DNA from 2 places in the Skermanella mucosa genome. Region 2 is predicted to be linked to the other one. Evidence: predicted binding sites of a transcription regulator. Region 2 holds the regulator's gene; the other holds the start of a gene.
The links. Region 2 encodes LexA, which represses DNA repair genes until DNA is damaged. Its sites were predicted from a motif close to ATGTTCTANTTTGGTTC; they were not measured.
Positions count from the first base shown of each region.

Region 1: the regulator LexA is predicted to act here: its motif matches at 1,592-1,608, upstream of JL100_RS08655 (PA0069 family radical SAM protein).

Region 1 covers NZ_CP086106.1:1,904,379-1,914,859, reverse strand. Annotated here, with positions in the region: gene JL100_RS08660 (addiction module antidote protein) at 55-360, opposite strand; gene JL100_RS08655 (PA0069 family radical SAM protein) at 485-1,564, opposite strand; gene JL100_RS08650 (HI0074 family nucleotidyltransferase substrate-binding subunit) at 1,799-2,230, shown strand; gene JL100_RS08645 (nucleotidyltransferase family protein) at 2,227-2,541, shown strand; gene JL100_RS08640 (ribonuclease HII) at 2,541-3,200, shown strand; gene JL100_RS08635 (site-specific DNA-methyltransferase) at 3,311-4,396, shown strand; gene folB (dihydroneopterin aldolase) at 4,463-4,876, shown strand; gene JL100_RS08625 (sigma-54-dependent transcriptional regulator) at 5,028-6,374, opposite strand; gene JL100_RS08620 (dicarboxylate/amino acid:cation symporter) at 6,447-7,850, opposite strand; gene JL100_RS08615 (TonB-dependent hemoglobin/transferrin/lactoferrin family receptor) at 8,275-10,419, shown strand; gene JL100_RS08610 (hemin-degrading factor) at 10,423-10,481, shown strand, end outside.
Region 2 covers NZ_CP086106.1:2,699,812-2,710,292, reverse strand. Annotated here, with positions in the region: gene gyrA (DNA gyrase subunit A) at 1-126, shown strand, start outside; gene coaD (pantetheine-phosphate adenylyltransferase) at 199-738, shown strand; tRNA gene JL100_RS12325 (tRNA-Lys) at 820-895, shown strand; gene JL100_RS36525 (hypothetical protein) at 936-1,226, opposite strand; partial or broken gene JL100_RS36810 (class I SAM-dependent methyltransferase) at 1,266-1,565, opposite strand; gene lexA (transcriptional repressor LexA) at 1,669-2,388, opposite strand; gene JL100_RS12310 (molybdopterin molybdotransferase MoeA) at 2,520-3,734, opposite strand; gene moaC (cyclic pyranopterin monophosphate synthase MoaC) at 3,731-4,213, opposite strand; gene trpC (indole-3-glycerol phosphate synthase TrpC) at 4,210-5,013, opposite strand; gene trpD (anthranilate phosphoribosyltransferase) at 5,010-6,047, opposite strand; gene JL100_RS12290 (anthranilate synthase component II) at 6,044-6,637, opposite strand; gene cueR (Cu(I)-responsive transcriptional regulator) at 6,873-7,283, shown strand; gene JL100_RS12280 (divergent polysaccharide deacetylase family protein) at 7,395-8,426, shown strand; gene JL100_RS12275 (heavy-metal-associated domain-containing protein) at 8,468-8,680, shown strand; gene trpE (anthranilate synthase component I) at 8,744-10,249, opposite strand; gene JL100_RS12265 (peptidylprolyl isomerase) at 10,256-10,481, opposite strand, start outside.

The DNA of each region.
Region 1 (10,481 bases), 800 kb from region 2:
TGGAGCTGTTGAGGGGTCTGGAGGTCGTGTTCCATAGGACGGGAATGCACCGTGTCAGGTCCCTGGACCTTCAGGGTCCACGGTGACGGTGAGGCGCAATCCGAGCGAGCGGATCACCTTCAGCACGGTTGCGAACTCCGGATTGCCGCCCGGCGCCAGGGCCTTGTACAGGCTCTGTCGCCCCAGCCCGGTGCTGCGCGCTATGTCCGTCATGCCTTTCGCCCGCGCGATATCGCCGAGCGCTGCCGCGACAAGTTCCGGATCGCCGTCCTCCAGAACAGCTTCCAGGTATGCAGCGATACGATCCTCGTTGGTGAGGCTGTCTACGATGTCCCATGGACGGGTTTCGATCTTGGACATGCGTGATCCCTCAGAGCTCCCGGGCCAGACGGATTTGAATCAATCCATTGCTGTCCTCTATAGGGAACAGACTATCACTGCCCAATGATCAAGTATCCGCAATGATGGCCCATACCGACAGCCCTCACAGCAGCGGCAATTGGTCCCCCCGCGCGGGCGGCGGCCTGAACAGTTCGCAGTCCAGGTCCCAGCGCCGGCCATCCAGGCCCAGCCGCCGGCAGGCCAGCTTGAAGCGGCGGGACAACAGCTCGGCGATCGGGCCGGTGCCGGTCATGCGGGTGCCGAACTCGGACTGGTAGAGACCGCCGGCCCGCGCCTGCCGGATCAGGCTCAGCACGCGGTCGGCCCGGTCGGGGACGTGCTCGCGCAGCCATTCCTCGAACAGATCCTTTATCTCCAGCGGCAGCCGCAGCAGGATATAGCTGCCGCCGGCGGCCCCGGCCTCGGCGCCGGCCTCCAGGATCGCTTCCAGCTCGTGGTCGTTGAGGGCGGGGATCATCGGGCTGGCGAGGACGGAGACGGGCACGCCCGCCGCCGTCAGTTCCCGGATCGCCTCCAGCCGCCGGGGCGGCGTCGCGGCGCGCGGCTCCATCCGGCGGGCGAGGTTCCGGTCGAGCGTGGTGACCGACACCGCGACGCTCGCCAGCCGCTTCGCCGCCATCGGGGCCAGGATGTCCAGGTCGCGGGTCACCAGCGCCGACTTGGTGATGATGCAGACCGGCTGGTTGAAGTCCCGGCAGACCTCCAGCACCGAGCGGGTAATGCGCTCCTCCCGCTCGATCGGCTGGTACGGGTCGGTGTTGGCGCCGATCGCCAGCGGCCGGCAGACATAGGATTTCGCGCGAAGCTCCCGCGCCAGCAGCTCGGCCGCGTCCCGCTTGCGGAACAGGCGCGTCTCGAAATCCAGCCCCGGCGACAGCCCCAGATAGGCGTGGGTCGGACGGGCGAAGCAATAGATGCAGGCGTGCTCGCAGCCGCGATAGGGATTCACCGACTGCTCGAACGGGATGTCCGGCGAGTTGTTGCGGGCGATGACGCTGCGGGCGCGGTCGTCCAGGACGGTGGTCCGGACCGGCGGCGGATCCTCGCCGCCGTCCGCCGTCCAGCCGTCGTCCACCAGCACGCGCCGCTCCCGCTCGAAGCGCGAGCTCTCGTTGCTGATCGCCCCCCGCCCCTTGAGAGCCCTGCGCGTGACCTCGTCCATGGCACCGACGATAAACAGGCCCGGCGGGAACGTAAAGGGAACATTCTCGACAGACCCGGCTGTTCGCAGGAATGAAGCCATGGCCTCCCCCGGTGGACCTCTCCGGGCTGATTTGTGATCGCGTCATTCGAAATTGACTTGCATGGCCCGGATCTCGCACCTTCTCTGCCGCAGGCGCGGTGACCATGGCGCAAAGTGACGGCCGGTCAGAAGCTCTTGGATTGGTGGAAAGCAATGGCACTGGATCTCACGTCGCTCAGGCTTGCAATCGCTCAGACCGACGAAGCGTTGGAGTTCTGCCGTTCCGACCTTGCGAAGGACACCCCGAGACTGGCGTTGCATCTGCGGGCAGCCGCGATCCAGGCTTTCGAGTTCACTTACGAGCTATCGTACAAGACATTGAAGCGCTACCTTGAGGAAACCGAACCCAACCCAGCCAGCGTCGAAGAAATGAGCTTCAACGACCTGATACGTCGCGGCTACGAGGCGGGCCTTCTGCAAGCCGAGCTATCTGAATGGAGGATGTTCCGCAAGCAGCGCGGCACAACCAGCCATACCTATGATGAGTTCAAAGCCCAGGATGTCTTCGATGGCATTCCGGATTTCCTCAAGGAAGCCAGATTTCTTCTGAATGAGATCGAGAGACGGCAGAACCAGACGCCATGACACCTTCGATCGACATCCGCCCGAAGGATCTCGAGACTGTCCGGGATATCCTGGCATCGGTGTTACCCGCCCAGACCGAAGTCCATGTCTTCGGCTCGCGCGCGACCGGGAGAACGAAACGCAGTTCCGACCTTGACCTCGCCATCGACGCCGGGCGCCCCCTGTCGGTCCGGGAAAGCACCGTCCTGGCGGACGGGTTCGAGGAGTCGGACCTGCCCTACCGGGTGGATTTCGTGGATATGCACAGGGTCGGCGAAAACTTCCGGACAATCATCGACCGGGACAAGGTGCCGTTGTCGATGAAGCCGTGATGCCTGACCTGACTCACGAGATCGCCGCCGGCTACGGCACCGGAACCATCGTCTGCGGCGTGGACGAAGTCGGGCGCGGGCCGCTCGCCGGGCCGGTCGTGGCGGCCGCCGCGATCCTGCCGCCGGAAGGCCTGCCCCCCGCCCTGGCCGCCCTGGTCAACGACAGCAAGCTGCTGAAGCCCGGCGTGCGGGAGGAATTGGCGCCGCTGATCCGCGCCTCCGCGACGGTGGCGATCGGCATCGCCGACGTGGCCGAGATCGACCGGCTCAACATCCTCCGCGCGAGCCTGCTCGCCATGAAGCGGGCGGTCGAGGCGCTTGGCGTCCGGCCCGGCGTGGCGCTGGTGGACGGCAACAAGGCGCCGGATCTGGCCTGCCCCGTGCGGACCATCGTCGGCGGCGACGCCGCGTCGCTGTCGATCGCCGCCGCGTCGGTCGTCGCCAAGGTCGAACGGGACCGGATCATGGCCGCCCTCGCCCGGACCCATCCCGGATACGGTTGGGAGCGAAACGCCGGCTATCCGACGGCGGAACACCGCAAGGCCCTGATTTCATTGGGAGTCACGCCCCACCACCGGCGCAGCTTCGGTCCGGTGAAGGTGGCATTGGCGACTCAGGGTACCAAGAAAGCGAGTCCCGACTCCGAGTTCAAGAAATAAGGATTGACGCGGATTCGCGCTCGACTCATGTTGCGCGAATGAGTCAAGCACTTTCCTCCCCCAAGGCCCTCCGCAGGCCCCCCGCCAAGGCGCCTTCCACCGTGATCCCCATGCACCAGAACCGCATCCTGGTCGGCGATTGCGTCACCGTCATGAACGGCCTGCCGGCCGGCTCGGTCGACATGGTGTTCGCCGACCCTCCCTATAACCTGCAACTGGGGGGCGACCTGCTCCGCCCGAACCATTCCCGCGTCGACGGGGTGGAGGAGGACTGGGACAAGTTCGCGGACCTCGCGACCTACGACCGGTTCACCCGCGACTGGCTGGCAGGCGCCCGGCACGCGCTGAAGGACGACGGCTGCCTGTGGGTGATCGGCAGCTACCACAACATCTTCCGCGTCGGCGCGGCGCTCCAGGACCTGGGCTTCTGGCTGCTCAACGACATCATCTGGCGCAAGACCAACCCGATGCCCAACTTCCGGGGCCGCCGCTTCACCAACGCGCACGAGACGCTGATCTGGGCCGCCAAGTCCAAGGAGGCGCGCTACCATTTCTCCTACGAGGCGATGAAGAGCCTCAACGACGATCTCCAGATGCGCAGCGACTGGCTTTTCCCGCTGTGCACCGGCCAGGAGCGGCTGAAGGACGCCGACGGCAACAAGGCCCACCCGACCCAGAAGCCGGAAGCCCTGCTCTACCGCTGCATCATGGCCTCGACCGAGCCGGGCGACGTGGTGCTGGACCCGTTTTTCGGCACCGGCACGACCGGGGCCGTGGCGAAGCGGCTGGGCCGGTCCTGGATCGGCATCGAGCGCGAGCATCAGTACGCCCAGGTCGCCAACGCCCGGATCGCCGCCGTGCAGGAGGCTCCGGACAAGGAACTGCTGTACGCCCCGACCAAGCGACAGGCGCCGCGCGTGCCGTTCGGCTGGCTGGTCGAGCGCGGACTGCTCAATCCCGGGGCGACGCTGTTCGACCAGCGGCGCATCCATACCGCCCATGTCCGGGCCGACGGCATGCTGATCGGCACCAACCATCTGGGCAACCATTGCGGGTCGATCCATCAGGTGGGCGCCGCGATGCAGGGACTTCCGGCGTGCAACGGCTGGACTTTCTGGCACTTCGAGACCGGCAACGGAGAGCAGCGGCCAATCGACATGCTCCGCCAGAAAGTTCTCGCAGAGCTGCATTGCTGATCCACCCTTTATTGTTTCATCGCCGACGCTTGGCTTAGAGGGGGCGGAATGGTAAATCAGCGCGCCATGAACAAGCTTTTCGCACAAGTCGTCGCCCCGGTGGCGCGCCCCTCCGCCGAGCGGGCGCTCACCCGTGTCTTCATCCGTGACCTCGTGCTGGACGCGATGATCGGCGCGTACGAGCACGAGCGGGGCAAGCCCCAGCGGATCCGCGTCAACCTCAACCTCCAGGTGGAGCTGCGACCCGGCCCGTCGCGCGACCACCTGCCCGACGTGGTGTCCTACGACACCATGGTCGCGACGGTGAAGGAGATCGTCGCCGCGGGGCACGTCAACCTGTGCGAGACGCTGGCCGAGCGCATCGCCGACCGCCTGCTGATCGACCGCCGGGTGCGCGTGGCGACCGTCCGCGTCGAGAAGCTGGACGTCTTCGCCGAGGCCGCCAGCATCGGCGTCGAGATCGAGCGTCGGCAGGCCTGATCGGTGACTTTAAACACTCCGGAGTGCGGGCTGCCGTAGGTCGGCCTTCGCCCGCAGGGCGAACGCCGACGCCCCGCATCGACGCTCCGGCCACGCTGTCGGCCTTCGGCCGAGGCCGACCTACGGCTTTGTCACGTTGATCGACCTGACGTCACCGGAACGTCTCGATCGGGAGGTTCAGGCGCTTCAGGCGGTCGTAGAGCGTCTTCCTGGGCAGCTTCAGGCTGTCGCTGACGGCGCCAATGTTGCCCTGGTGGCGGGCCATGGCTTCGGAGATGACGGCCCGCTCGAAGGCGTCCACCTGCTCCGCGAAGGACGGCGGCTCGGCCGAGGCGGCGTCGCCCACCAGGTCGAGTGGGCTGCCGTGGACGCCCAGCACGAACCGGTCGGCGACGTTCCGCAGTTCCCGCACGTTGCCGGGCCATGCGTAGGCCATCAGCTGCCGGCGCTGCGCGCTCGACAGCACGGGCGCCTCGCGCCGGCACCGGGCCGCGGCCTGGAGCACGAAATGCTCGAACAGCAGCGGCACGTCCTCGCGGCGCTCGCGCAGGGGCGGCAGGGTCACCGAGATCACGTTCAGCCGGTAATAGAGGTCGCTGCGGAACCGCTGCTGCCGGCTCAGCTCCGACAGGTCCTCCTTCGTCGCGGCGACGATGCGGATGTCGATCGGGATCTCCCGGTTCGATCCCAGCCGTTCCACCACACGTTCCTGCAAGGCCCGCAGCAGCTTGACCTGGAGCGCCAGCGGCATGGACTCGATCTCGTCCAGCAGCAGCGTGCCGCCATCGGCATGTTCCAGCCGGCCGATGCGCTGGCGGCTGGCGCCGGTGAAGGCGCCGGACTCGTGGCCGAAAATCTCGCTCTCGAACATGGTCTCCGGCATGGCGCCGCAATTGATCGCGACGAAGTTCGCCTCGCGGCGGCGGGAGAACTGGTGCAGACAGCGAGCGACCAGCTCCTTGCCGGTGCCGGTCTCGCCCAGGATCAGCACGTCGGCGGCGGTGTCGGCGACCTGGAGGATCACCCGCCGGACCTCCTGGATGGCCGGGGACTGGCCGAGCAGGATGGAGTCGATCCCCTCCCGGTCGGACAGCTTGCGGCGCAGCGTCTCCACTTCCAGCGTCAGGGCGCGGCGTTCCAGGGCGCGCTGGACCGAATTGACCAGACGGTCGGTCGGGAAAGGTTTCTCGATGAAGTCGTAGGCCCCGACCCGCATGGCGTCCACCGCCATGGCGATGTCGCCGTGGCCGGTGATCAGCACCACCGGCAGCTTGGGATCGACCCGCATGGCGTGGTCCAGCAGCGCCAAGCCGTTCATGCCGGGAAGGCGCACGTCGGTGACGATGACGCCGGGAAAATCGGGGTGGATCATGTCGCGGACCGGCTCGGCGGCACCGAAGCCCTTGGCCTCGATGCCGGCGAGCTGGAACGTCTGGATGCTGGCCGCGCGGACCGCGGTGTCGTCCTCGACCAGCAGCACGGTCAGGGTGTCCTGCAAGGCTCGCTCCTTCGGCGCCGGTCTGGCGCCGAAGGACTCTGCGTCAGCAGGACCGTATCGGCAAGGCGAAGATCAATAGGCCCGGGCGCCGGCGCCCTGCCCGGTTCCGATGTGCCCACTGCCGATGCCGGCGCTCTCCTCCTCCGTCACCAGGACGGATTCGGGGCTGTCGGCTTCCTCGTCGGTCTCGTTGTTCAGGTGGCGGTTCATGCGCTCCACATCCAATGCTCCCTCCCAGCGGGCGACCACCACGGTGGCGACGCCGTTGCCGATCAGGTTGGTCAGGGCACGGGCCTCGGACATGAAGCGGTCGACGCCCAGGATCAGCGCGATGCTGGCGACCGGGATGGTACCGACCGAGGCCAGCGTCGCCGCCAGCACGATGAAGCCGCTGCCCGTCACGCCGGCCGCCCCTTTCGATGTCAGCAGCAGCACGGCGATGATGCCGATCTCCTGGCTGAGCGACAGGTCGGTGCCGGTCGCCTGGGCCAGGAAGATCGCCGCCATGGTCAGGTAGATGCAGGTGCCGTCCAGGTTGAACGAATAGCCGGTCGGGATCACCAGCCCGACCACCGACTTCTCGCAGCCCAGCAGCTCCATCTTGGCGATCATGCGCGGCAGGACGGATTCGGAAGAGGAGGTGCCGAGGACGATCAGCAGCTCTTCCTTGATGTACTTGATGAACTTGACGATGCTGAAGCCGGCCAGCCGCGCCACCGTGCCCAGTACCAGGAAGATGAACAGCAGGCAGGTGGCGTAGAAGGCCAGCATCAGCTGGCCCAGCGACAGCAGCGAGCCGACGCCGTACTTGCCGATGGTGAAGGCCATGGCGCCGAACGCGCCGATCGGGGCCACCTTCATCACGATGCCGACGATCTTGAAGAAGACGTGGGCCGACTGGTCGATGATGCCCAGCAGCGGCTTGCCCTTCTCGCCGAGCGCGAACAGCGCGAAGCCGAACAGCAGCGCGAAGAACAGCACCTGGAGGATTTCGCCCTCGGCGAAGGCGCCGACCACCGTGCTCGGCACGATGTGCATGATGTACTCGATGGTGCCCTGCTCGGCCGCCTTCGAGGTGTAGGCCGCGATCGACTTTGTGTCGAGCGAGTTGACGTCGACGTTCATGCCGGCGCCGGGCTGCCACAGGTTGACGACGACCAGGCCGATGATCAGCGCCAGGGTGGTCATGACCTCGAAATAGATCAGCGCCTTCACGCCGACCCGGCCGACCTTCTTCATGTCCTCCATGCTGGCGATGCCGTGGACGACGGTGCAGAAGATGATCGGGGCGATCAGCATCTTGATCAGCTTGATGAACAGGTCGCCCAGCCATTTCAGGCTGGCGCCGAACTCGGGATAGAAATACCCGACCAGCACGCCGATCACGATGGCGCACAGCACCTGGAAATAGAGGTGGTGATAAATCTTCTTGTGGGGGACAGGCGCGGTCACAGCCGCGCTTCCGGTGGCCTGCATGGTGCTTCTCCCTTGACTGAACCGCTTTTGCCGTCCCTTCCCACCTGGGAAGCCGGGCATTCTTCGTGTCGAGCGGCAGTGCAACTGGAGGGCTGTTCAGCAGGTTCCGTGCCAGGCAGCGGACATTCCGGGACCTGAGCCTAAGTCGTTGATATTGAAAACATCATGCTGCGGCCGGCGGGAGGCGGCGCAACCGGCTTTCCGGATTTCGGCACGGCGGCGCCCCGGACTGGCTGGGAACCCGGAAAGCGCGGACACGATTTAGCCCGAATTGACGCTTGTTAATGAGAACGATTCTCATTATCAGTTGAAGGCACCCAGCCCCGCCGACTCCAGCCCGGAGACTTTCCATTTGCGACTGATTCCTAATTTCATTAGCATCGGATCGACGGGTCATGGTGCCCGTCTCAGCCGCACGTTCCTGATGTCCACCAGCATCGTCGCTCTCGGCGCCGTGGGCGCCCTCGCCCAGGAAGCCGCGCCGGACCCGGCGGCGGACCCGCCCGCCTCCGTGCTGCGGCTCGACCCGGTGACCGTGACGGCGACCCGCGGCGAGCGGCCGGTGGACGAGGTGCCCGGCACCGTCTCCGTCATCACCGGCGCGGAGATCGACCGGCGGCTGGTCTCCAACCCGCGCGACCTGCTGCGCTACGAGCCGGGCGTGTCGATCGGCAGCGACCCGTCCCGCTCGGGCCTGACCAACTACACGATCCGCGGCATCGGCGGGAACCGGGTGCTGGTCCAGGTGGACGGCGCGCGGCTGCCGGACTTCCCAGCGACCAGCCCGACCTTCAACCGGGACTATGTGGACCTGGACACGGTCAAGCGGGTGGAGATCGTGCGCGGCCCGGCCTCGTCGCTCTACGGCAGCGACGCGATCGGCGGCGTGGTCGCCTACATCACCAAGGACCCGGCGGATTACCTGGCGGAATTCGGCCGCGACGTCTTCGCCAGCGCCAAGACCGCCTATGACGGTGCCGACAACAGCCTCGCGACCACCGCGACCCTGGCCGGCCGCGCCGGCAGCCTGGAGGGCAGCCTGGTCGCCACGCGGCGCGACGGGCGGGAGGTCGAGACCAACGGCCGGGCGGAAGCGAATCCCCAGGACTATTTCTCCAACAACCTGCTGGGCAAGCTGGTCTGGAACGCCGGCGACCACGACACGCTGAAGCTGACCGGCGAGCTTCGGAAGGCCGTGACCTGGACGGACATCCGATCGGAACGCTCGGCGACGGTGCTCGACAGCCTGGGCCGCGACACCACCGACCGCTACCGCCTCAGCCTGGACCACGCGCACGACGCGCCGGTGGGATTCATCGACGAGATCGACTGGCAGCTCTCCTGGCAGCGGGTCGGCCGCAGCGAGGACAGCACCCAGCGCCGCCTGACCGCGGGGCAGCAGCGGCTGCGCATCACCGACCAGGAGTTCGAGCAGGACATCTGGGGCCTGGACGTCCAGCTGGTCAGCCGGGCCGAGATCGCGGGGACGGCGAACACCTTCACCTACGGCATCGACATCGACTATTCCGACACCTCCCGCCCGCGCGAGCGGACCGAGACCAACCTGGTGACCGGCGCCGTCACCCGCTTCATCGGCGGCGAGCTGTTCCCCAACAAGACCTTCCCCGACAGCACGACCCTGCTGGCCGGCGCCTATGTCCAGGACGAGATCGGGATCGGCCGGCTCTCCGTGATCCCCGGCGTCCGGGTGGACCATTACCGGCTCGACCCCGATCCGGACCAGGCCTACCGCAACCTCAATCCCGGCGCGCTCCAGATCGGCACGGTGACCGAGACGGCGGTGTCGCCGAAGCTGGGCGCCACATACCGCCTGGACGACCGCTTCACCCTGTTCGGCCAGTATGCCCGGGGCTTCCGCAGCCCGCCCTACGACGACGCCAATATCGGCTTCACCAACGCGGCCTTCGGCTACGCGGTCCTGCCCAACCCCGACCTGGAGCCGGAGACCAGCGACGGCTTCGAGGCCGGCCTGCGCGGCGACCTGGGGACCGCCGCCTTCAGCGTCAGCGGCTTCTACAACCGCTACCGCGACTTCATCGAGCAGGTCGTGGTCGGGACCAGCGGCGGGCTCCAGCTCTTCCAGGCCCAAAACCTGGAGCGGGTGAAGATCTGGGGCGCCGAGGCGCGCGGCGACTGGGCGGTGGGCGCCGGCTTCACCCTGCTGGGCAGCCTGGGCTACGCCCGGGGCGAGGACGAGGAGACCGGCCGCCCTGTGGACAGCGTCGATCCCCTGAAGCTGGTCGGCGGCATCCGCTACGACCATCCGGCGGATTCCTGGGGCGCCGAACTGGCGACGACCTACACGGCGCGCAAGTCGCGGGTCAGCGACGAGGGGTTCTTCCAGCCGCCCTCCTCCACGGTGGTGGACCTGATGGCCTATTGGGACGTGACGCCGAACTTCACGGTCAACGCCGGCCTCTTCAACCTGACCGACCAGCGCTACTGGAATCCCCAGGACGTCACCGGCCAGAGCCGGACCTCCACGAGCATCGAACGCTATGCCCAACCCGGCCGCACCATCGCGGTCAATGCCATCGTGAAGTGGTGAGCCATGAGTCCCGACATCCGATCCGACCTGAAGGCCCTGCCCGGCCTGCCGCTTCCCGCCAA
Region 2 (10,481 bases):
AAGACCCAGGGCGTCACCCTGTTCCGGGTGGCGCAGGGCGAGCGGGTCGTCTCGGTAGCTTGGCTGACCGAGGAAGCGGAAGCGGAGACCGCTGTTAGCGGGGGCGACGATGCGTCGCCCGAGTAACTGGCGGAGCAATGACGGGTGCAGGGTGCGGCAGGTTCAAGGCCGCCCCGAGGTTAGGGGAAGAAGCGGCAGATGAGCAAACGGATCGGCGTCTATCCCGGGACATTCGACCCGGTCACCAACGGCCACATGGACATCATCCAGCGCGCTTCCCGCGTGATGGACCACCTGATCGTCGGCGTCGCCCGCAACGCCGGAAAAGGCCCTCTTTTCTCCACCGAGGAACGGGTCGCGATGGTCGAGGAAGACATCGCGGCCCTGAAACCGAACGGCACCAAGATCGAGGTGAAGCCGTTCGACAGCCTGCTGATGCACTTCGCCGTGGACATGAACGCTTCGGTGATCATCCGGGGCCTGCGGGCGGTATCGGACTTCGAATACGAGTTCCAGATGGCCGGCATGAACGCCCGCTTGAACCCAAAGGTGGAGACCGTCTTCCTGATGGCGTCCGACCGCCATCAATTCATCTCCTCGCGCTTCGTCAAGGAGATCGGCAGGCTGGGCGGCGACATCACGCATTTCGTCTCGCCCAGGGTCGCCGAACGGCTCACCGCGCGGTTCGCGCTTGACGCAGGCGACCTGACCAAGCGCGTTCAGACCCTCAAGGTCTGACGGGGGAACCGGGGGGCTGGATCAGGGTAAATGCAGGTTGACCGGAAGGGTCCCGGCCCCTATGTTCCGCCCCGACCCTGAGAGCGCGTAGCTCAGCTGGTAGAGCAACTGACTTTTAATCAGTAGGTCCTGGGTTCGAGCCCCAGCGCGCTCACCAAAAAAGCCCCCGGAAACCAACGGTTTCCGGGGGCTTTTTGTCAACCCGCATCAAGCTGCTGCAGCAGAGTTTCGGGCGGTATCGGCCAGTTGGTAAAACAGCGCAGCACCGATCCGTCAAGGACCCGCTCCAGCGACATGTTGCTGACCAATCCGCTTATGACGATGCAATGCTGGTACGTCCGGACCATGTGGCGCGCGCAAAGGTACATCTTGGCCCGTGATGCCGCGAAAGGGCGGATATGGCGGCCTTCCGGCGACAGGCAAAATTCCGCCATGGCCGTGGGAACGCCCGGCCACTCCGGATCGAAGCAGTCATCAAGGACGATCACTCCTTGGCCTGTGAGCAGGGGAGCGAAGTTGTTCAGGTCGTTCAGGACTGAGGGGTGGTCATGGACAGCGTCAAGGTGGAGGAGACGGAGGCTGCCCCGCTTGACCATACCAGGGGGCTCTTTCCGCTGCCGGAGGTCACCGGCGACGCAGACAAGCCTTTTCCCGAGTTCAGGACAGCACCGAAGAATATTCGCTTCGGCCTCGGCCCGTGGAGTCTCCTGGAAGGCATCGAAGCAGAAAACGGTCCCGTCGGCGCGCGCCAGCAATCCAAGCGCGATCGCCGACTTGCCTTTGTAGATCCCAAGCTCGCAGGCGTCGCCTCGCCCAGAGGGGCGCATCGCAGACCAGATTTCAGCCTATAGGTAAACGAAAAAGGGCGGACCGGGCAGCCTCGCAAGGCTTCCCGGTCCGCCCCTCGTGGCAACGGCCTGCCGACCTGCTTCAGTAGCGACGCAGCAGACCCACCAGGCGGCCCTGGACGCGCACCCGGTCGGCACCGAAGATGCGGGTCTCGAAGGCGGGGTTGGCCGGCTCAAGCGCCACCGTCTGGCCCTTGCGCCGGAGGCGCTTCAGGGTCACCTCGTGCTCGTCGATCAGCGCCACCACGATCGTGCCGCTGTCGGCCATCTCGCAACGGTTGATGATGACGGTGTCGCCATCCAGGATGCCGGCCTCGACCATGCTGTCGCCGGCGACTTCCAGAGCGTAATGGTCGCCGGGCGGCAGCATGGTCGCCGGCACGTTGATCATGGCGCTGTTGTCGCGCAGGGCCTCGATCGGCGTACCGGCGGCGATCCGCCCGTACAGAGGAAGCTGGATGGCCTCGGCATCGTTGCTGGCCTCGCGCCCGGCCAGGGCACCGGTGAAGTCGCCCTTGATGACGTTGGGCTGGAACTTTGGGCGTTCGGGCGTGCGCTGCTGCTGGCGAGCAGAGCCCGCTTCAGCCCCTTCCGGCAGCCGGAGAACTTCGAGCGCGCGGGCGCGGTGGGGCAGGCGGCGTATGAACCCGCGTTCCTCCAACCCCGTGATCAGCCGGTGGATACCCGACTTCGACTTGAGACCCAGGGCATCCTTCATCTCGTCGAACGAGGGCGAAACCCCGCCTTCGCCCAGCCGGTCGTTGATGAAGAGCAGAAGCTCGTATTGTTTACGTGTCAGCATCTACGCCCCCTGCGCGCGGGACCAACCGGTCCGGAACAAAACAAAAACATTATTCTATGTTCTAGTTTGGTTCGCGAAAGGCGTCAAGCATTCGCTGAACAATTTTACCCTTGTCCGGCAGGTCCGGTCACCTAAAGACTCAGGATTCCGCCGCCCAGGGAAAGAAATTCTACAGTGTCGCCGGCCGATGCTGCCGGTGCGAAGGGCGGGCGGACCACCAGGCAGTCGGCCCGGGCAAGCACCGTCAGCAAGGAACTATCCTGTGATTCGAAGGGGTTGGCGACCAGTTCGCCGTCCGGGCCGATACTCAGGGATGCCCTCAGATAATCTTCGCGTTGGTCGTTCTGCTTGACCGGGCGGCCAAGCATCGCGGTGCGGCGCGATTCTTCCTCCGCCGGAAGCCCGAGCAGGCGGTGAAGCGCGGGCCGCAGGAACAGGATGGCGCAGACCTGACTCGATACCGGATTGCCGGGCAGGCCGAGCACCGGCACGTCGCCGAGCCGGCCGAACATCAGCGGCTTTCCCGGCCGCATGGCGATCTTGTAAAAATCCAGGTCCATGCCGCGGTCGCCCAGCACGCCCCGCACGAGATCATATTCGCCCGCCGACGCCCCGCCGGAGGTGACCAGGATGTCGGCCCGCTCGGCACCCTTGACGAGCCGGGCCAGCGACTCCGGCGTGTCCAGGGCGACACCCAGGTTGACCGGAATGCCGCCGCACGCCGTGACCAGACCGGCCAGGGCGAAGGCATTCGAGCTGACGATCTGGTCCGGCCCCAGGGGCTCGCCGGGAAGCACGATCTCGTCGCCCGTCGCAAGGATCGCGACGCGGGGGCGACGACGGACGCGGAGCCAGGGCCAGTTCATCGCGGCGGCGAGCCCGATGTCCCGCGCCGTGAGCATGCGTCCAGCCGGTATGCCGACTTCACCCTGCCGGAAATCGATTCCGGCCAGCCGGACATGCCGGTGGCGACCGGCTGGCCGAAGCACCGTGACCGTGGCGCCGTCCGACTCGGTGTCTTCCTGCATGACGACGGCATCAGCCCCCTCGGGCATCGGCGCGCCCGTGAAGATGCGTACCGCCTCTCCTGGACCCACGTTTCCCTTGAAGCCGTTGCCGGCCGGAGCCTCCCCGATGCGGCGGAGCTTCGCGGGGACCTGCGCCACGTCGGCGCAACGCACGGCATAGCCGTCCATCGCTGACATGGAAACCGGCGGCTGGGTCAGCCGGGCGGTCACGTCCTCCGCCGTCACGCGACCGAGCGCCTCCGTCAGGCCGACCAGTTCGGCCGGCAGCGGCGAAAAGGCGGCGAGGACGCGGGACCGTGCTTCGGCGACGGAGATCATCGCGGCGTCCCGTACTCGCCACTCTTGCCACCGGCCTTGTGGGCCAGGCGCACGTCGCCGATGGTCATGGCGCGGTCCACCGCCTTGCACATGTCGTAGACCGTGAGCGCCGCGACCGAGACGGCCGTCAGCGCCTCCATCTCGACGCCGGTGCGGCCCCTCAGCTTGCAGGTCGCCGTGATGTCCACCGCGCTGCGGCCGGGGTCGCAGGTCAGGTCGACCTTGACCGAGGTCAGCGCCAGCGGGTGGCAGAGCGGGATCAGGTCGGGCGTCCGCTTGGCCGCCATGATGCCGGCAAGCCGCGCGACGGACAGCACGTCGCCTTTCTTCAGCCCGCCGGACATGATCAGGGCCAGGGTCTCCGCCTCCATGAAGACTGACCCGGTGGCGGTCGCGGTGCGCTCCGTCTCGTCCTTATCCGAGACGTCGACCATCACGGCGCGCCCCTCGGCATCGAAATGGGTGAAGCCGCCGGTCATGCGGCGGCCCGGCGGGACAGCAGGGTCCGGGTCGCCTCCGTGACATCGGCCTGACGCATCAGGCTCTCGCCGACCAGGAAGCAGCGGGCACCGACCCCGGCCATCCGCTCCAGGTCATCCGGTCCGTAGAGACCGCTCTCGCTGACCAGCAGGCGGTCTGCGGGGACCCGCGCCGCCAACTCTTCCGTAACGGCAAGATCCACCGCCAAGGTCTTGAGATTCCTGTTATTGATGCCGATCAGTTCACACGGAAGATGAAGTGCCCGGTCGAGTTCCTCGCCGTTGTGGACTTCCAGAAGGACATCCATACCGTAGCGCGCCGCAACCTCGGCCAGCTCCCGGGCCGTCGCGTCGTCGAGCGCCGCCATGATCAGCAGGATGCAGTCGGCACCAAGCGCCCGGGCTTCGACCACTTGATAAGGATCGAGCATGAAGTCCTTGCGAAGACAAGGCAATCCGCAAGCGGCGCGGGCCTCAACCAGGAACGAGTCCTGGCCCTGGAAGTACGGGACATCGGTCAGGACGGACAGGCATGCCGCCCCACCGGCCTGATAGGCACGCGCCAATTCGGCTGGGTTGAAATCCTGCCGAATCAATCCTTTGCTGGGCGATGCTCGCTTGATCTCTGCGATCAAGCCATAGTCGCCCGCAGCCATTTTCCGCCGCAGGGAGGATGTGAACCCCCGCGGCGGGTCGGCCTTCAAGGCCGCGCGGTCCATCTCGGCGAAGCTGTGCTCCGCGCGCCTCGCCGCGACATGGGCGCGCTTGTCGGCACAGATGCGGGTCAATACGTCGCTCATGCCGAGCCTCCGCTGTTGGTGATGGCGACCAGGCGGTCGAGAACCGTTCGCGCGCGCCCGCTGTCGATGGCGTCGCGTCCGAGAGCAACCGCTCCGGCCAAATCCGGGGCTTTGCCGGCGACCAGCAGGGCCGCGGCGCTGTTCAACAGCACGATGTCCCGATAGGCCCCGTGGGCTCCGGCGAGAACCGCGTTCAGCGCCTCCGCGTTGGTCGCGGCGTCGCCGCCCTTCAGGTCGGAGGGGCTGGACAGCAGGAGCCCGGCCTGCGCCGGCTCGATGTCGAACCGGGTGACCACGCCGTCCTTCAGCTGCGCCACATGGGACGCGCCGGTGGTGGTCAGTTCGTCCAATCCGTCGGAGCCGTGGACGACCCAGGCGGTTTCCGATCCCAGCCGGGCCAGGACCTGGGCGATCGGCTCCAGCCATTCCTTGGAGAAGACGCCGAGAAGCTGCCGCTTCGCGCCCGCCGGGTTAGACAGCGGGCCCATCAGGTTGAAGATCGTCCGGGTTCCCAGCTCGACCCGCGTTCCCGCCACGTTGCGCATGGCCGTATGGTGCCTCGGCGCCATCAGGAAGCAGATGCCGATCTCGTCGAGGGCCCGCTGCACCAGGGCCATCTCGCACTCGATGTCGACGCCTAGGGCGGTCAGCACGTCGGCGGCGCCGGACTTGCTCGACGCCGCGCGGTTGCCGTGCTTGGCGACCGGGACGCCGCAGGATGCCACCACCAGGGCCGTCGCGGTCGAGATGTTGTAGGTGCCGGAGGCGTCGCCACCGGTGCCGCAGGTGTCGATCGTTCCGGGAGGGGCCTTGATCGGCACCGCCTTGGCCCGCATGGTGCGGGCGGCGCCGGTTATCTCCTCCACAGTCTCGCCGCGCACCCGCAGGGCCATCAGGAAGCCGCCCATCTGCGCCGGCGTCGCGTTGCCCGACATGATGATGTCGAAGGCAAGCTCGGCCTCGGATTCGCCAAGGCGCCGGCCCGCGGCGACGCCAGCCAGTATCGCCTTCATGTCCGACATATCGGCCGTCATGCCGCGCGCTCCGCCGGGGCGCCGGTCATCCGGACGAAGTTGGCCAGCAGTTCGTGGCCGTTCTCGGACGCGATGCTTTCCGGGTGGAACTGGACGCCGTGGATCGGCAGCTCGCGGTGCATCAGGCCCATGATCAGGCCGTCCTCGCTCTCCGCCGTGACGCCAAGCGAGTCGGGCAGGGTCTCGCGCTCGACGATCAGGGAATGGTAGCGGGTCGCTGGGAAAGGAGAGGGCAATCCCGCCAGCACGCTCTCGCCGGAATGGCTCATCATGCTGATCTTGCCGTGCATCGGCGCCGGCGCCCGGATCACGCGCCCGCCGAACGCCTGCCCGATGGCTTGGTGGCCCAGGCAGACGCCCAGCAGCGGCAGGCGCCGCTCCGCGGCGGCCCTGATCATGTCCAGGCAGATGCCGGCCTTGTCGGGATCGCAGGGACCGGGAGACAGCACGATGCCGTCGGGGCGCAGATCTAGCGCCTGTGCCACCGTCAATGCGTCATTGCGCTTCACCACGATTTCGGCGCCCAGTTCCCCGAGGAAATGGACGAGGTTGTAGGTGAAACTGTCATAGTTGTCGATCAGCAGCAGCATGCGGCAATCCGCGGCAAACAAATGGGAAACAGCGAGCCGATACCCTACAAGGCGCGCCCGCGGATTTCCAGCGCGCCGCTTGGGCCGCGGACGGGTTCATAGGGTCGGGCCTTGACCTTCCAGCCACTGGAAGCCCCATATCCGTAATCTGGGGCGGGATGTCCGGGACACTTGAGTAACGATCCATTAACGATCACGACCGATCGTAACGCGCTGTCGAATGGGAAACTGGTCAATGAACATCGGAACGGCTTCGAAACGGTCGGGCGTGCCCGCCAAGACGATCCGCTATTACGAGAGCATCGGCCTGATCTCGTCGGCAGGCCGAAGCGCCAACGGCTATCGCGTCTACACGGAGGAGGAGGTCCAGACCCTGCGCTTCGTGTCGCATGCCCGTTCGCTCGGCTTCTCCGTCCGGGACGTCGGCAGCCTGCTGGCCTTGTGGCGCGACCGCAGCCGCGCCAGCGCCGACGTCAAGGCCCTCGCGCGCGGCCACATCGCGGAAATCGACGCGAAGATCGCGGAACTTCGCAGCATCCGCGAATCGCTGCTAACGCTGGTGGACCGTTGCCATGGCGACGACCGACCGGACTGCCCCATCCTCGAATCGCTGGCGACTCCCACGTCGGCGGAGCATTGCGCCTGACCCATGGCATCTCCCAAGTCAAAAACGCCGAAGCCGCGGCGTGCCCGGCCAAGATCCCTGTCCAGGGGACCTGTGCTGAGGGCGCTCGGCGGTCGCATGAGGCCGGCGGCATTGGCCGGCGCGGCAATCGCCGCCACCTTCGCCGCCGGGGCGATCTTCGGCTTCCTGTACCAGCACGAACCGCAGCGCCCTCCGGCGCAGGTCGCGACCATCCGTCCCGCGCCGGTGCGTCCGACAGTTCCGCGGATCGAGACGCCGCCGGTCGAACCGCCGCGCCTTTCTGAACCCGCCGAGGCCGTCCCGCCATCCCCGCCGCTGGCTCCGGCCGTCAAGCCGGTACCGATACCGCCGATCCTGGCCGCGGTGCTGCCGCCGCCCCTGGCGCCCGCCATGCCGCCCGAAGCGGTGGCTCCCGGGGCGCCCGCGTGGCTCAGGAACGCCCTTTCGTTCACGGCGCCCCATTCAGGTCCCATGATCGCGATCGTGATCGACGACATGGGGCTCGACCGCAAGCGGAGCGCCCGCGTCGTTGGGCTGCCGGGACCGTTGACTCTTGCCTGGCTACCCTATGCCAACGATCTGCCTCGGCAGACCCGGGCGGCCCGCGCGGCCGGGCACGAACTGATGGTCCATATCCCGATGGAGCCCCAGGGCGGCGACATAGACCCCGGCCCGGGCGCCATGACAGTGAGCGCCGGCAGCGGGGAACTGCTGCGGCGGCTCGACCAGGGACTGAAGGCGTTCGACGGGTATATCGGCATCAACAACCACATGGGCAGCCGCTTCACCGAGGATCGGCCGGGCATGCGTACAGTCCTGTCGGAGCTTCACCGGCGCGGGCTGGTGTTCCTGGACAGCCGCACCACGACGCGGAGCATCGCCTCCAGCGTCGCCCGGGAGCTTCAGGTGCCGACCGTCGGCCGCGACGTCTTCCTGGACCACGACATGAGCCCCGCGGCGGTGCGGGCAAGCCTCGCCAAGGTGGAGGCCGTCGCCAGGCGCCAGGGCTACGCCGTCGCGATCGGCCATCCGCACGACGTGACAGTCGAGGCCCTGTCGCAGTGGCTTCCTGCCGTCGCGGCGCGCGGCTTCGCGCTGGTCCCCGTCAGCGCCGTCCTGAAATACCGCCAGCCCAACGGCTGAACGGTTGACCTGAACCAACCAAGTGCACCGAGGAGAGAACCATGAGCACGAAATACAAGGTGTCCGGCATGACCTGCGGCGGCTGTGCCCGCTCGGTCACCAATGCCATCACTGCCAAGGACGGGCAGGCCAAGGTCGATGTCGACTTGGCGGCCGGCACCGTCGCGGTGGATGGCAACCTGTCGGCGGACGCCGTCAAGGACGCGGTCGAAGGCGCCGGATTCGATTTCGACGGCGTGGCGTCGGCGGCCTGACCGCCGCGATCGCTCTCGCTGAGCGGCGCGGGCCGGCTCCCCGCCGACCCGCGCCGCGTCACGTCAGCGCGATGAGGCGAACCTGACGGCCTCCTCCGCGGCGCGGATCAGCGCCCGGGACTTGTTGACCGTTTCCTGGTACTCGGCTTCCGGATCGCTGTCGGCGACCACGCCGCCGCCGGCCTGGACATGCATGATACCGTCCTTCAGCACGGCGGTGCGCAGCGCGATGCAGGTGTCCATGGCGCCGTTCGCGCCGAAATAGCCGACGCAGCCGCCATAGACCCCGCGGCGGGCCTTCTCCAGCTCATCGATGATCTCCATCGCCCGGACCTTGGGCGCACCGGACACGGTGCCGGCGGGAAATCCGGCGAACAGGGCGTCCAGCGCATCATGCTTCGGATCGATCGTTCCTTCCACGTTCGAAACGATATGCATGACATGGGAGTAGTACTCGATCACCATCCGTTCCGTCACCGTGACGGAGCCGATCTCGGCCACGCGCCCGACATCGTTGCGGCCCAGGTCCAGGAGCATCAGGTGCTCCGACAGTTCCTTGGGATCGGACAGCAGGTCCGCGGCCAGGATCTTGTCCTCCTCCGGCGTGGCGCCGCGCTTGCGGGTGCCGGCGATCGGGCGGATCGTCACCTTGCCATCGCGCAGCCGCACCAGGATCTCCGGGCTGGAGCCGACGATGCTGAGATCCTCGAAATCCAGGTAAAGCAGGAACGGCGACGGGTTCAGCCGTCGGAGCGCCCGGTACAGGCTGAAGGGCGGCAGCTCGAACGGGACGCTGAACCGGTGAGAGGGCACCACCTGGAACACGTCGCCGGCCCGGATGTACTCCTTCGCCCGCTCGACGATCGCGTGGTATTCCTCCCGCGTGGTGTTCGACACCGGCTCCGGCAAGGCCCGCGTCACCGCCGTCGCCTCGCGCCGGTAGGGCAGGTTGCGCTGCAGGTCGGATATGGCGTCGCCCAGCCGTTCCAGGGCAAGGTCATAGGCGGCGTCGGCATCCAGGCCGGCGGCCGGCCAGACCGGAGTCACCAGCGTGATCTGGTTCTGGATCCCGTCGAACACCGCGATGATGGTCGGCCGCATCAGGATCGCGTCGGGAATGCCGAGCATGTCCGGGTTGTCGTCGGGCAGCCGCTCGATCAGCCGGACCATGTCGTAGCCGAGATAGCCGAACAAGCCGGCCGCCATGGGCGGCAGTTCGGCCGGCAGGTCGATCCGGCTTTCCGCCAGGAGTGAGCGCAGCGCCTGGAGCGGCGGCTCGTCGGTCGGTTCGAACGCGGCGGTGTCGAACCGGGCTCGCCGATTGATCTCGACCCTGTCGCGGCGGCACCGCCAGATCAGGTCCGGCCTCAGCCCGATGAACGAGTACCGGCCGCGCACCTCCCCGCCGGTGACCGACTCCAGGAGGAAACAGTTCTTCTGGCCGTCGGCCAGCTTGATCATGGCCGAAACCGGGGTCTCGAGGTCGCTGACCAGGGTGGTCCAGACGACCTGGGGCCGACCTGCCCCATAGGTTTCGACGAAGCCGGGACGGGCGGGCAGGGCCTTCATGATCGGTCAGTTCCGCTGGAACATGGAGTCGATGGTGGACTGGTGAATCGACACCGCATGGCTCTGGCGCAGCGCGTCGGTGAACTGGGCCAGCAGGTCTCCCGCCACGGCCTGCTGCACGCCCTGTCTAAGCTGCGCCAACTGGGGCTCCGACGAGGCCGGATCGGCCTGCTGTATGTCGCGCAGGCGGATGACCAGCTGCCCATCCTGGGTCGGCGTCACCGCGACCTCC